2 regions of the Paenibacillus sp. Soil724D2 genome follow, and region 2 is predicted to be linked to the other one. Evidence: riboswitches for the same ligand, from Rfam matches in the RefSeq annotation. Region 2 holds a riboswitch; the other holds the start of a gene.
What was found. Region 2 has a riboswitch for cyclic di-AMP ahead of ASG85_RS08865 (APC family permease). Riboswitches for the same ligand answer to the same signal wherever they lie in the genome.

Region 1 (7,691 bases), on a different contig from region 2:
ACCATAGGGGCCGTTTTTAGTTACGAGACCATTTCGGCGAAGTTTCTCTGTCCTTTACCGAATAAAGTGGCTTGCTACCTTTGGCGGTATTTCCAGAAAATCATGCAACTTCGGACTAAAGAGTGACTTAGAATGGTTGCATCGGATTGCCGCAAACTTTATCGTTGCCCCTCAACTGTTTCAGATCATCCAATTCTTCCGCCGATGAAATGTCCCGATAGGAAGGTCATGAATGGTCAGCCATTGTTCCAGCCAGCCCGGCTTGTTCAGTCGGTCTTCGGTGTAACTGCTGCCTCTTCAGTCGTGAAAATCGCTTTTCATAAAATCGTCCCATAACATTGTGCTTCATCTCCATTTCTTTTATGTGATGCGTCTGTGTTGTAACAACCAAAATATCATTTATCTAGTTACTTGCCAATCGTCATGGTTCATGATATAGTACATTTCGTAACCATCGTTATTAAAATAAATGGTTACGTAAATGAGGGAGGAATTCGTTGGCCCCACTATACCGGATGGAACATACGGTGAATCCAGAATTTCGCTGATAATTTAGTTATCCTATTATTCAAAGGAGGAGTTCACATTATGTATAACGCAATCGTGATAGGAACAGGTCCTGCAGGATTGACCGCTGCTATTTATTTAGCACGTGCCAATCTGGATCCACTTGTCATTGAAGGCCCCGAACCAGGCGGGCAGTTAACCACCACAACAGAGGTTGAAAACTTTCCAGGGTTCCCGGACGGAATTATGGGACCGGAACTCATGGCTAACATGCGAAAGCAAGCAGAGCGCTTTGGTGCTAGATTTCGTACAGGCTGGGTTAATAGCGTCGATTTATCTATTCGTCCATTTAAGCTGATGCTTTAAGGCAGAGAAGAGCTTATAACCAAAACATTGGTACTTTCGACCGGTGCTTCGGCTAAATATCTGGGTATTCCCGGCGAGAAAGAAAATATTGGGCATGGCGTGAGCACCTGTGCCACTTGTGACGGTTTCTTCTTCCGAGGGAAAAAGATCATCGTTGTAGGCGGTGGCGACTCCGCCATGGAGGAAGCTCATTTCCTTACGAAATTTACTTCCGAAGTACGTGTTGTCAATCGTCGCGAGGTGCTTAGAGCTTCGAAAATTATGCAGGACCGCGCTTGCAATAACAGTAGAATTACGTGGAGCTTGAACAAAACACCGCTTGAGGTAGTAGCAGGCAGCAACGGAGTAAACGGGTTGAAAGTAAGAAATAATACGACGGGTGAGGAAGAAATTATCGAGACGGATGGCATTTTCGTCACAATCGGTCACACGCCGAATACGAAATTCCTAAACGGACAATTGGAACTTGATGAAGTCGGTTATCTAATTGTTAAACCGGGCACTTCCGAAACAAGCATCCCTGGCGTGTTTGCATGTGGAGATGTCAAGGACAACAAATATCGTCAGGCGATTACGGCCGTGGGTAGCGGTGCAATGGCAGCTATCGATGTCGAGAAATTTTTGGAGCATAACGAAAACCATTAATTCACAATATATGGAGAAGGGATCGATAACCATGGAACGTATTCAAACACAACAGCAATTTCAGGAGAAAATCAACGGTGAAGGCTACACAATTATGAAATTCGATGCGACTTGGTGTCATGATTGTAAAAACTTGGAACTGTTTATCGGTGATATTATAAACGAACATTCGGATAAGCAATTCTATGCTGTAGATTCCGAGCAATTCGAAGAGCTTACCGAAAAATATGACGTCAGAGGAATTCCCAGCTTGCTCGTATTTAAGAGTGGGGAGAAATTAGCTCATCTGCACAGCAAATTTGCAAAGACCCCTGCACAAATCCGAGAGTATTTGGATACGATCAATTAATTCGTAACATTAACCCAATATCGAACGTTTTCTTATTTACCAATCCCCACTATTTGAAAGGCGATGAATACGATGTTTCCACTTCGCAATGTGAAACGCAGCTCGACGGATACCGACAAAATCCAGCACTTTCTTAAACAAGCCCAGATTGGATTTCTCGGCCTATCTTCAGAAGATGTTCCTTATGTCATTCCACTCAATTTCTCTTGGCTGAACAACGCCATTTATTTTCATGGGGCGGAAGAAGGAAGAAAAATCACTTATATCAAGCAAAACCCTCGAGCCTGTTTCACCATCAGCGAAAATTACGGAACCATCACGAGCCCGATACCCGCTAAAACGGATACCGCCTTTATGAGTATCATCATCGAAGGCAACTTGGAACGCGTAACCGATTTAGACGAAGCTACGGCCGCCATGCAGGTCATGCTGGACAAATATGTGCCAGGCTATTATGATCGGCCGCTGGGGCGGAGTCATTTGGATCGGTACGTTTCCCCACTAGGTAGTAAAACCGCCATCTTTAAATTAAGCGCGGAGTCCTTGACAGCCAAAGAGAAAGAAGAAATCCCGGATCGCATGTTCTATGAAGGTAGAACAGTTCAGAACGACCGGGCGTAACTCCTCTGTTCAAAGAACCGCCCGAGATAGCCACAACGGTTGTTTCGGGAAAATCAGATTTCGATCGCGGCTCTTTTCGTGCTCGGAACCTTCAACCTTCATCAGGTTGTCGCAAGATTTCTCGTGGCAAAACCGTTTAGAGCGGTTCCGGGATACGCCGTAGTAACTTTATTTCATAAACAATCGAGGAGCGATACTAAATGAAAACAACTATTTTCGAAGAATTGATCAATATTAGAGCACAAACACTGGGAAAATTGGAAGGCCTAACTGAGGAACTCGCGGACCGCATTCCTGCTGGTTTTCGCAATAATATCCGTTGGCACCTTGGTCACATCTATTTCGTTACGGATTACTTGGCGCTATCGCAGCTGAATATCCCGCTTCATCTGCCAGAAGGGTTTACTGATCGGTTCGTTTCCGGAAAGTCGCCATTGGACACGTACCCCGCTTCGCTTCCTAATCCGACATTGCCAGAACTGAAAACCTTGCTGACAGAACAGCTGGATAGAATTCGCAAGCAGTATCCGATGGACCGCTTGAACGAAAATGTAGCTGCGATTAATACGTCCACGGGACTCGCTCTAGTAACTCCAGAGCAATCGCTCCGCTATAACCTATACCATGAAGGATTGCACTTCGGAATCCTTTCCACTTATAAAAGATTATTGTCCCAAGAATAGCAAAAGCGAAAAATAGCCTCAAAATGAGAGGTTCCTGATAAAATTCGTCGGAATAGAAAAAGGTACAATCACTTCCAAAGAAGAAGCGATTGTACCTTTTTTCTATCTATTTTCCATTGATCCGGCTAACCGGCAAAGTAAACTATTGCTGAAAGGCGATGAATAGCCTGTCAATGGTATGCAGCGAAGCCATTTCCGATGGAGCCCATTCGCGCTGATGTGAACAAAAATACATTTAACACGAAATAAGAAAAACAAAAACCCTCGAGGGTAGTTCAGTCAAATAAGGGGCAGCACCAGATCCAGATAACTGGGATAGAATGCAAGCCACCTTCTCATACTAACTATGAGACAATGGAGGTGAACGCTATGCCCAAAAATGACGCCGATCCCAAGTATGACCGTGAAGATAACAAAGCAGATAAGAAAAACAATCAGCAAAATAACGCTAATTTCATGGAAGAAGCTCAAACGCTATCGAGCAACGAGGCACCTGATTACGTCCCAAGTTTAAATGGTATCCCCAAGAATCAAGTTTAAGTAACTGCAGGCTGCTCTTCTCATCCCAATAGGATGGAGAGCAGCCTTTCTAGTTTTTTTCTGGTTGTTCTGCCCTAAATAAAAAAAGCTGATTTCTTGAGAAGTAAATCTCAGAAATCAAGCTTTTTCTTATAAGCTATTTTAATTGGATAGTTTGTAAACTTTAATGGTTTGGATACCAAACTTCTGCAAGGATTTCTTGGATCCTGGGATAAAGATATCAACACGTTTGCCTTTGATTGCACCGCCTGTGTCTGTTGCATAAGCATACATGCCGCCTGCAGGTAGGCCATTGAAATTATAACCTTCTATATAGAGCTTAGATCCAAGAGGAATCACCGAGGGATCAACAGCAACGGTTCCAATACCTAATGGATTCCCCATATAATCAAAAGCTCCGTAGCCGCCATTCTCAGATGGATCTGCTGAATAGGCAGTAGATTGAAACAATTCATAATCTGGCGCATGCTTATTGCCATCTTTACTTAGAATAGCTAATTTGCTGCTAGCGTCCCACTGAACGGGAATATCGGATGCTTTGCTTAAAAAACGAAGAGGAACGTATACGCGTCCATTTTGGAATTCCGCATGTGTGTCCATCTCGACACGGTTGCTATCGATTTCAGCTTCCTTTTGTCCCGATACTAAGGTAATCGAATGTTTGTCGTTATTTAGCGTGACCTTGATCTCATCGCCTTCTCTTTGCCACTTCACGTCATAACCAAGCTTCTCCGTTACGAAACGAATCGGTACTTGGGTAGAATGATTGTCATCTAGAAATGGTTGAGCATCCGGAAATTGAACCAAGTCATCATTGACTTGCACTTTCACGTCCATCTCAGCGGCATGCGCCGTAAATGGGGAAAGAAAGCCTCCTGCCAACACTGTTAAAGACACAGCAAGGCTAGTTAACCCTTTAGTAATTGTATGCAATTGGTAATCCTCCTTCAATGAGCCTTCGAGGTTAGTTGACGGGTTCGGGAAGAAGGTTCTCCCTAGTCTGCTCCTTTGAAGAGCAAATATTCACCCCATGTAAATCGTCCCCCGTACCGGCACTTTGTCTGTGCACCGGACTCGGCTTCAAATAGTTTAGCATTCGAGGCTCGGCGGGACAACGACCAAAATATGGATGGAGGTCTTAGCACGTACTGGACTTAGGTCTAGGTACAAAAACAGTCGCGAGTCCGTTTTGACGTATAGCTGTTTCAGGTACGATAGAAGCATGAAGAACACGTGAAGGGCGGTAAACAGAATGAGTATGGATCGATCAAAAGGGTTGGCACTAGTTTTAATCACGGCAGGTTTACTTATTTGTCTGCATCATTTGGGTGGTCATGTTCATTTAATGGGCTTTTTATTCCCGGCAGCTATGCTTGGATTAGGCTATGTAGGGATTAAGAATGGGAAGAAAATTGGATGGTTTTTCGCCGGCTTGGGCGGCTTGATACTGACTATTAAACTATCGGGCTTCATCGCGATTGCGTTCGCAGCATGTTTAGTGGTGTATGGTATTCATTTATTGAAGAAACGAAATGAATTTTAAATCAACAGTAATGGGGGTGTAACAACATGAGTATATTGGATCGCATTGGAAAGATGGCAGAAGCAGCATGGCATGAAACGGCCGGCAAGCTTGATCACCATGATCGGGGGAGCAGCATGATCGAGAAGCTGGAACAGCGCTATCAGGATGCGCTGCAGCGAACTATTGAACTGCGAAGCCACAGTGTGAACGCAGAGGAGATGGCGCAGCTGCGCGGCGAGCAGGCCGAGCTGGCGATGCGCGCCGGCGATGAAGAGCTCGCGCGGCTAGCGCTGCAAGAGAAGCAGCGCGAGGAAGCCGCTTGCGAGCACTACCGCGCGCAGTACGCGAGCAGCCAGGACGTGTGCCTGGCGCTCGCGGATGAACTGCGCGGGCTGCGTGCGGGGCACGCAGCCGAGGGGGTGCAGCCGCCGAGCGGCGGGCTGCACGAGAAAGAGGCTCGCGATACTTGGCGCGAGCTGGAAGTGACCGGCCGCGAGCTCGGCCGGGAAGCGCTTCAGGGGCTCCGCGAAGCGGGCCGCCTGTCGCAAGAGACGCTGAAGGAAGCCGGCGGCAACCTTCAGCAGGAACTGCGCACGCTGCGCGGCAAGTTCCAGCAAGAGTGGCAGCAGCATCGCTCCAGTGATGATACCGATCCGCGCGGCAAGAAATAGCCGCGTGTTATCCCTCCAGCGCCTGATAAGTAGGCGCTGAGGAGCCCTTGACCTCCATGATTCATACGGAAGCCTTGCCGCGCAAGGATTTGCATCTTGGAGGTCGTCCATTCTTATGGTATGCTAGGAATCTATATGAACTAATTAAAAGTCAGCCAGAGGAGGTGCAGCGATGGGAGAAGAAACTAAAAGCAACCGTAACCGCAATACAGCACTAGTGCTGATTGGAGCCGGTCTTTTTTTGCTTCTAGATCATACGATAGGCTTTTTCCCCATTCTTGCCATTATCCTCATCTTGCTAGGCATTCATCGGGTCCGTTCACGCAAAGAGCGCAAAGGTTATGTACTGATCGGCATAGGGGCAGTGATTTTATTCGGTGATCACATTACTATCGTGTTCTCTATTGTTTTAATTTCGCTAGGTTTGTTTTTCATACGATCTAAGCAAGTACACAAAGACGATACGTACATGCAAAAGCAGAAATTGGTGGATAGCGTCCGTTTAGGCCGTGAGCCTTGGATTTTACGGAACAGTTCAACTTGGTACATTATTGGAGAAACCTACATTGATCTTTCACTTGCGATTTTGGAGCAAAAGGAAACCACGGTCATCCTGCAAGGTGTTGTAGGGGATGTAGATATAAAAGTGCCGGAGGATATCGGTGTCGCTGTGACGGCTTCCATCTCATTTGGGCAGATTCAAGTTGCGAATGAGCGTGAGTCAGGGGTTATGAACAAGCTGATTTGGCAGTCCCCTAACTATGAACTTTGCGATCACCGCGTGAAACTTGTGCTTTCTTACATCGTAGGAGATATCAAGATCAAAGTATTGTGAGAATGTGCGCTTAGGCACGCGTAAAGATCTCGAGGAGGTTCATCACCAATTGGACGGCTATAAACGGCGATTAACGAATATGATATGGCGCAGCATGAGTGAATCGATCATCTTTAGTTTCGTTGTGTTTGGCGCGATCATTTATTTTTTGAATTCACGCAATCTGATAGTGCCCTTTACGAGTTGGCAAGAGGGCGTTAAATTTACATTCATGGCAATTTTGGTAATAGGCGGCATTGGCGCTGTGTATGGCTTCTGGAATAGCAACCGAATTACTCGGAGGCTTGAGCCGATGATGGAAACGATGATTTTGCTCGAAAAAGGGACGTTTGCCCGCGGCGGCTTCCAACACGGTGAAGATGAAATCGGACGCCTAGGGGATCAGTTAGGCCGTATTATGAAAAGGTGGGAAGAGCAGGTTACTTCCCTACAACGCTTATCCAATGATAATGCGGAGCTTGCGGAGAAAGCTAAGCTGTCTGCCGTAATTGAAGAAAGACAGCGATTGGCGCGTGAGCTTCATGATGCGGTGAGCCAGCAATTATTTGCGATATCGATGACGGCAACAGCAGTAGGGCGGACCTTGGATAAAGATTTCGAGAAGGCTAAACGGCAAATTCATCTCATCGAGGAGATGGCTTCTGTTGCCCAATCGGAAATGAGAGCCTTGCTTTTGCATTTAAGACCTATCCACCTGGAAGGAAAACGACTGTCCGAAGGACTTGTCGAGCTTCTGAAGGAGCTTGCGGCTAAAGTGCCCATGGCGATTACTTGGGATATGGACGAGGATATCCGCTTGAATAAGGGGATTGAGGACCATTTGTTCCGTATTGTACAGGAGGCGCTTTCTAATGCTCTGCGTCATTCTAAGGCGAATAAGCTGGAAGTGAAGCTGCTGCATCGTCCTGACGGTGTTCGGCTTGCGATACGCGATGACGGGGTCGGATTT
Region 2 (7,691 bases):
CGGATCATCTGGTGTTCGTATATCCGATATGGTGGGGGACGGTCCCGGCGATCCTAAAGGGGTTCATCGATCGTGTATTTCTACCAGGCTTCGCCTATCGGAATCGCCCCAATTCCATGTTCTGGGACAAATTATTGAGTAGGAAGTCTGCTCGTCTCATAGTAACCATGGACACACCTTCCTGGTACTATCGATGGGTGTACAAACAAGCAGGGCATCATGTCATGAAACGTGGGACCTTGCAATTCAGTGGAGTCAATCCCGTCAAGATTACAGAAATAACTCCCGTTAAGTCTTCAACGGATAAACAGCGTGAAAAGTGGCTGGCAGATGTTGAAAAGTTAGGTTTGAAGCGTTCATAGAAATAGAAGAAGACTGAAAAAATGCAGCTTGGAAGCTGTGTTTTTCTGTCTTTTCTGCCCTTATGTTCACGAATCAATCGTATTAAATTTCAAATTCCCACTATTTCTAATATTCACTTTCACATTTAATGTCACTTTCAGCTGTGGATACCAGGTTTTTCTCCATTCCTTTAATTGATCATGAGAAAGATCATTACGGAAATATTGTCCGTAACCAAACAAATCCGATTGATTTTCTTGCAGTTTTGAAATCATAGCTTTAGCCCGCTTACTCAACAAGTTTTGGAGCTCATCCTTAATCTGTTCTTTACTGGGGTTGCCCTTCGTCTCCAGAAGCATGCCAACGACCTTCATATCCGTTTCCACTTGCGGTGTATGGCCATCCCAATGATGACGGTGCTTATAATCCACGTCGACTAGGAGAACGCTGGCATGCTCCATTACTTCTACATTAGCCCCCTGAAAATCACCTTTCATAATGTTGTATATGAGCGTATCATCTGAAGAAATCGTTCCAACCATAACTCCCCGACTCATGATGGCTGAACCATCTAATTTAAACATCGTACGCACGCCAGGTTTAATTATTGGAAGAGCAAAATCTTCCGTATGCGAAAAAACCCCTCGATATGCTTCCCATAAATACACAATAGAAGTGTTGGGGGTCCAGCCAGCCAGCTTGTTGAAAAAATCATAGCTCGCAGTGCCACCATCCGCTCCGCCTTGCTCTTTTTTGTTTAACATTTCGATTAAATCACCTCTAAACACAGAAACCAGCGCTTTAGGTGCAATGTCATGAGACCTAATGGCATATTCAAGCACTTCTTTTATACCAAGCTTAGCGGTTCTTTCATCAATCATCAGAAGTTTGAGATGCAGTAAATCAATACTGCTTTCTAGATTACCACGCATCCGATCCAAGGCTTCACTGATCGTTGAGGCTTCCCCAGTTATGATTCGTGGCGTCATATTAGTTGAATCAAGTTGAGGCACTCGAAGCCCAACTCTATACGTTTTTGCATCTGTTTGACTTATAGCCATCGCTACAGGCAGTATCCTTTTATTGATATCCTTATTGTCCCAACAGCCCGATAACAGGAATATAGTTAGGAGTACTAAGACTGAACGAAATATGTATGTCATCCTTGGTTAATTCGCCTCCTTTGCAGTGCGCCAATAATCCCAATTACGATTGGAAAGACAAAGATACTATAAGCTCGGAGCCCAGTATCCAGCCCAATTAGGTGTTCTGTTTCAGACCAACCTGGAACCAGTGAACTAAGAAAGTAGGCAATGATTGAAATAATTACACTTAACCACTTATTGGATAAGGGAACTACAATGCCCCGAAACATCTCAGCTATAAGCCAAATTAAAACCGCACTATAGAGAACTAAAAAAGCAATCATAGAAGTTGTGTAAAACAGCGTCATTCTCTCGAATATGGACCAGCTCATATCGATCGTATCCATCCCCGTGTGAAGAGGGAATTGGAGTTGAATGACAGTCTCTTGTCCGAAAATGAGAAGGGGGATATAAACGGCTGCCAAATATAAAGGAAACAAGCCTGCAATCAAAAGAATGAATACATTGCGGCTGCCCACGACATTTCGAAAAAAAGGGTGAATCATACCCAAAAATAAAAACCCTGAAAAAGCGAAAAAACTCGAATAATAAGCAGGATGCTTCAAAAAATCAAAGTTAGTGTTCCAAATTGGGGATGCATTACGGATATCGAAATTTGTCACAGAGCTGCTGAGTGCTGCAAAAATCCATGGTATGAACAAAACCGAGATAATGACACTCGTTCTTAGTACAGTTTTGATACCACACCAGGCTGCAAACAAGCCCAAGAAGATAAAACAGAGTAAAGCCCAGATCGGCGTTTTTGGTAAAAAGACGATGGCCATCATTTCCGAATATACCCTAGAAATTAATACTAGAGTTGCAAGAAAATATAACATGATTGGGATTAGGAGGATTCTTGACAGCCAGGGGCCCAATACTTGTTTACAAATCTGAACGATCGTCATGTTAGGGAAAGTTGAAAGGCCCCTTAGATAGATCCACACCATAGCTACTTCAAATAGGCAGCCTAACAGTATAGCTTCCCAATGACCTTTGCTTGTCGATTCAAATATTTTCTCAGGATATACGAAAAATATCAGCCCGAAGTGTACAGTGATGAATGTCAGATAGACGGATATTTTATTAACCATCATGGGGACCTTCCTTTACATTTACATTGATATAGGCGACTTCAAATGTCGTGATAGAGGCCATATAGATGGATAGCCAAATGATTCCGCCAATCGTACCGAGAACACCAAAAATGGCGCTAAATACGATCAAAACATATTTTGATATTCGAATAAACAAGGCATTTTGTACCCCGTTCAATGTAAAATTCGCTAAAGCGGAAGCTGCCAAAACAATAATGAATAGATTACTTACCAATTTTGCGCTGACAACGGCTTGCCCGAGAATAATTCCACCTACTGTTGTTATCGAGGGACCTATACTTTTGGGAAGGCGAATACTCGCTTCAATGAGCATCTCTAGAACAATTAACATAAAAATGACTTCCAAAAAGGCCGGATAGGGTACCCCTTCACGGCTCTGGGCAACTGACAAGGCTAGCTGGATTCTCAATACTTCTGGATTCACAGAGACCAAGGATACATATAGAGCAGGTAAGACTAAAGCGATAAACATACCGATAAACCGAAGCATCCGAATGGTAACCATTGTAATCTTAGGGAAGTTACGATCGGAGTTCAAGCACCAGAGATCTGTAATAATAACTGGCATAACAAAAGCGTACGGAAGTCCTTCGATAAACAGGATAACACGGCCATTTTTCAAATGGTCCGCTGCTTCTGCCGGCCGCTCAGAAGTTAGACAAGGGGAAATAAGGCTGAAATTCCCTTCTCCCAAAACCTTGATGATTTCTTGCAAATGTTTAAATTCCTTTGCTTTATTTGCCTCTAGCTTCTTCATTAAGGATGAAAGTAGCTTACGATTAACAGAGTCGGATAAATAAGTTAAGGTGGTTCTTTTTGGTTGTTTTGTCCCCATCATCATGGTATTCATGGTTAGTTTAGGGGATCTTAGCTCATCGCGGATCAGCGCTATATTCGTGTCCAAATCCTCATTAAATGCTCCGAAGGAAGACTCAATCACATTTTCATTTTGTGGAACATTTAGCGTTCTCCTAATCGTTGACGGAACGGGCTCAATAACAAAATTTCTTATAGGGTTATCGAGTAAATAAATAACTAAATTACCATCCAATAAGCTGCTCAACTGCAGGTCGTAAGAAGCGTTTAATTGGCCATTCAATAGGCTTATTTGCTGAAGCCAATCACTGATTGGACTGGACTCCATCCAAGATAATAATTGATTCGTTTGTGCAAGGTTAACAAAGGGGTGAAAATAACAAAATACAACTTCATGACCCAAAAGTTGTTTTCGTTCCATCACAAAATCACTATTTGATTCAAATTGAAGTTTAAGTCTGGCCATATCCGTTGTTTCTGTCAGATTCATGTTATATCACCTGAGAGTAGGTTTCCTTGGAAAACGGAAATTTATTCCTTGTACCAAGACTGGGGAAAAGAGCTGCCGTGGTAGCTCTGATTTACATTGAATTTTTCCAAATTATGGATTATACTCGGATGAGTTAGTACCAGGTACTAATTTTGGGGGGAGGTATTTGATTGAAATACTTTATAATAACAGGGACATCAAGAGGTTTAGGTGAAGCACTTGCTCGTAGGCTTATATCCTCTGAACATCATCTGCTTTGTATTTCCAGGAATAGGAACGAGGGCTTAGTTGTTGAGAGTGAGCTGCAGTTGTAACCCCATTATCCAGTATTGAGCATGGAAGTACCGAAGAGTTGACTACGAGTGTCCACGTAAATTTGCTGGCTCCAATCCTTTTAACTTCCATGTTCATTCGGTTTTCCCAACACCTTCAGATTCCAAAACGTGTATTAAATGTTTCCTCTATGTCCTCGAAAAATCATCTTTCTGGTATGAGTGTTTATTCAGCAGCCAAAGCTGGCCTAGATGTATTCTCAAAATGTGTTGGGAATGAGCAAGGAGAGGGTACCTTTGCTAAGTGACCAATTTGCCCAAGGCATTGTCGTTGAAGAGCTTTGAAAATCAAAAACGAAAGAAGATGTGAATTTGGAAGTTACCTCACACCGTAAGAAGCTTTTGGCTGTTTATGCTGTCGTTATCATCATTATTTGCTTTCTTGCCGTCCCAGATGATTATTACCTATTATCGAATAGTCCGTTTCCTTTTCCAGAAAAACAAGGTTATCAATCGATCTGGGTATCCAGGTTGGATGTTTCCTTTCAACCAACAAAGGGTGTGTATTCGAGTATAAGTTATAATGTGAAAATAAATGCGGTAAAGGCGTGGCTTCAGATCTTTGGCATAACCGTTTTATTTAGCGTTGCTTATGTGATTCTTGGTTCAGACAAAAAGGATGATTCAAATAAAATGGAGAATTAGAGAGGCAAGTTGCCTAAAAGTGTTGTATTTTTTGCAACAATCGCGTGGATAACGCGGATTAGTTTGCTTATTGTTGCACAAAGTACAACTTTACACAGATATGTAAGCAAATGTTTCAACATTACATCTCTTGCGCGTAGATTGCATTTTATCAACATTATAAACACTCTCAACCAAGGACGGCGTAAGCCGTCTATTTTGTTGTCCATTTGAGAATGGCTAGCTTTTTCTCAGCTTGTGGGTTCAACACAGATCCTCGTTTGCATAGGAGTTATCATTAAAATCCAATATTTTCTTTTATTTTGCTTCATTAATTACTCAACTCATTAAGAAATGCTTAAAAAACCACGATGTAATAAGAGAATGGAAGTAAATCAATGAATCGTATGATTGTAAGCGTATTATTGAGTGAATGAAGTGGTTGGAGTTATCTTTTTAAGTTTTTTCAATCCTTTACTATGCTGCAAGAAGAGAGTAGTATTCAACTCGTACGTTACAGTTGAATATTTCGCTTAATTTTCTGTTTAGAAAAGCGGGGGAACCACAAGTTTCATGGGGTGAGTAAAGGTGCTTAAGTATGGCACCATTTAGGGCAGATTCTCGCGGCCCGAACCCGACAGCTAACCTCGTAAGCGACCGTGGGAAGGAGAACATGTGTATAAACACAAGGTCTATCCTTGTGTTTTTTTGCGTCCTAAAACGCAGTTTGATGTCAGATATTAGGTTTAATTGGGGGAACTAGCACGAATGACAAGCGATTCATTGAAAAAAATTATGTTTGGCAAACCGCTTAAATCCAGCGAAATGGAATCCGAAAAAATGCAGGTTTGGAAAGCATTACCGATCCTATCCTCGGATGCCTTATCGTCAGTTGCCTACGGGACTGAGCAGATTCTTTTAGAACTCGCGACTGTTGGTATTGCCGCTTTTGCGTTCTCATTGCCCATTGCGATATCCATTATTGCTCTGATTATGCTGCTAGTTTTTAGCTATAGACAAGTGATAGAGGCCTACCCGCAAGGTGGCGGAGCGTATATGGTTTCCAAAGAAAACCTAGGTATGGTTTGGGGGAGGCTGACTGGAGTTTCGCTGCTTATTGACTATACACTTACCGTTGCCGTTTCGATCTCAGCCGGTGTGCAGGCGATTACGTCAGCTTTTCCATCGGCGGTGCCGTACATTGTTCCGATTACTTTAGTTCTCGTGTGGATCATGGTTTGGCTTAATTTGCGAGGAACTTCGGAATCAGGTACGATTTTCGCTATTCCAACGTACTTTTTTATTCTATGTATTTTAGTGCTAGTGGGCAAAGGCATATACGATATGCTGACGGGATCCATGAATACGCATCCCATAGCGTTTGCTCCGAGCTCAATGACGAGCTCATTAACGTTATTCGTTCTTTTAAAAGCATTTTCCTCCGGGTGTTCAGCCGTGACGGGAATCGAGGCCATCTCCGATGCCGTGCCGCATTTCCGCTCACCATCCGTGAAAAACGCGAAGCGCACGTTAGTATCCTTAGGGACACTTTTGGCTATCGTGTTTGGCGGCGTAACGGTGTTAGCTCTGGGTTATGGTATTGTACCTGATCCTAATGGCCATACATCTGTATTATCGATGGTGACAGAGCAGGCTTTTGGTCGTGGAGCGATGTACTACGCAACTCAAATTGGTACCATGCTCATTCTGGTTTTGGCTGCTAATACTAGCTTCAACGGCTTTCCAATCTTAGCATCCATCATGGCACAGGATAAAAACTTCCCGCGCATGTTCTCCTTCCGGGGAGACCGACTTTCGTTTCACTATGGTATTATCACACTTGGTGTGCTTGCCAGTATTCTTCTGATTGGTTTCAAAGGTAAGACCGATGCACTCATTCCTCTATATGCGATTGGCGTGTTTTTATCATTTACACTTGCGCAAGGCGGCTTGGTTCGTAAATGGCTGAGAGAGCGAGTGAAAGGTTGGATCGGAAAGCTGCTCATCAATGGTTTAGGCGGGATCGTTTCTCTTGCTGTTTTACTCATATTTTCCATCACTAAATTTACCGAAGGTGCGTGGATTGTTATTATTATAACCCCGCTGCTGCTTTGGTTAATTACGAAAATTAGTCATCACTACGATGATGTAGCGAAGCAATTGCGTATTGATATAACGATTGAGCGGGTTTGCACGAAGGAGCCTTTGATTATTGTGCCTGTGGCGGGCATTCATCGGGTTGTGGCACAGTCCTTGAACTATGCGAAATCGTTGTCTCCAAACGTGATTGCCTTCTATGTTTCGTTCTCCGATGAAGATGAAGAATTGATGCAGGAGAAGTGGGATAAGTGGGATCCGGGCGTTCGATTGGTTGTTTTTAAATCTCGTTATCGGACGATACTGAAGCCGCTGGCTGAATTTATTGAGAGAATTGACACGCATGTTTCGGAAAAACAAAACATTATGGTTATTTTACCGCAATTTATGCCGAAAAAATGGTGGCACCGACTGCTCCATAACCAGTCTGCTGCACGCATTCGTTCGAAGCTGCAAGCTGATAAAGATATCGTCGTGGCGACGGTACCGTATCATTTGCACGAGTAGAAGTGTACAATAATAGGGAGAAACTGAACTGAGGTGAACCCGTTATGGCTAAGAAAAAATGGTCGTCTACTCCTGCTGTTACCAGCGTGCAAGATAAACCTGCAACACTTAAGGATTTACTGCGCCCTGAAATACTTGAGGGACTCAAAGCGCAGGCTGATGCCATGAAAGCAGAGGAACAAGCGAAGAAAGATGCTGAGAGAGCGAAGGCGGAAGCTGC

Region 1: it holds a riboswitch for cyclic di-AMP, as region 2 does, so the genes downstream of both, ASG85_RS39755 (stalk domain-containing protein) here and ASG85_RS08865 (APC family permease) in region 2, are expected to answer to the same signal.

Annotation. Positions count from the first base shown of each region.
Region 1 covers NZ_LMRY01000023.1:292,937-300,627, reverse strand. The annotation lists partial or broken gene trxB (thioredoxin-disulfide reductase) at 589-1,518, shown strand; gene ASG85_RS20600 (thioredoxin family protein) at 1,550-1,867, shown strand; gene ASG85_RS20595 (pyridoxamine 5'-phosphate oxidase family protein) at 1,940-2,488, shown strand; gene ASG85_RS20590 (DinB family protein) at 2,689-3,171, shown strand; gene ASG85_RS38755 (hypothetical protein) at 3,541-3,711, shown strand; gene ASG85_RS39755 (stalk domain-containing protein) at 3,853-4,644, opposite strand; cyclic di-AMP (ydaO/yuaA leader) riboswitch at 4,649-4,801, opposite strand; gene ASG85_RS20580 (hypothetical protein) at 4,964-5,254, shown strand; gene ASG85_RS20575 (PspA/IM30 family protein) at 5,281-5,907, shown strand; gene liaF (cell wall-active antibiotics response protein LiaF) at 6,080-6,742, shown strand; gene ASG85_RS20565 (sensor histidine kinase) at 6,792-7,691, shown strand, end outside.
Region 2 covers NZ_LMRY01000006.1:353,519-361,209, reverse strand. The annotation lists gene ASG85_RS08890 (NAD(P)H-dependent oxidoreductase) at 1-362, shown strand, start outside; gene ASG85_RS08885 (Ger(x)C family spore germination protein) at 429-1,505, opposite strand; gene ASG85_RS08880 (GerAB/ArcD/ProY family transporter) at 1,502-2,581, opposite strand; gene ASG85_RS08875 (spore germination protein) at 2,574-3,911, opposite strand; partial or broken gene ASG85_RS39830 (SDR family NAD(P)-dependent oxidoreductase) at 4,237-4,491, shown strand; gene ASG85_RS08870 (hypothetical protein) at 4,556-4,888, shown strand; cyclic di-AMP (ydaO/yuaA leader) riboswitch at 5,388-5,538, shown strand; gene ASG85_RS08865 (APC family permease) at 5,636-7,471, shown strand; gene ASG85_RS08860 (YqkE family protein) at 7,516-7,691, shown strand, end outside.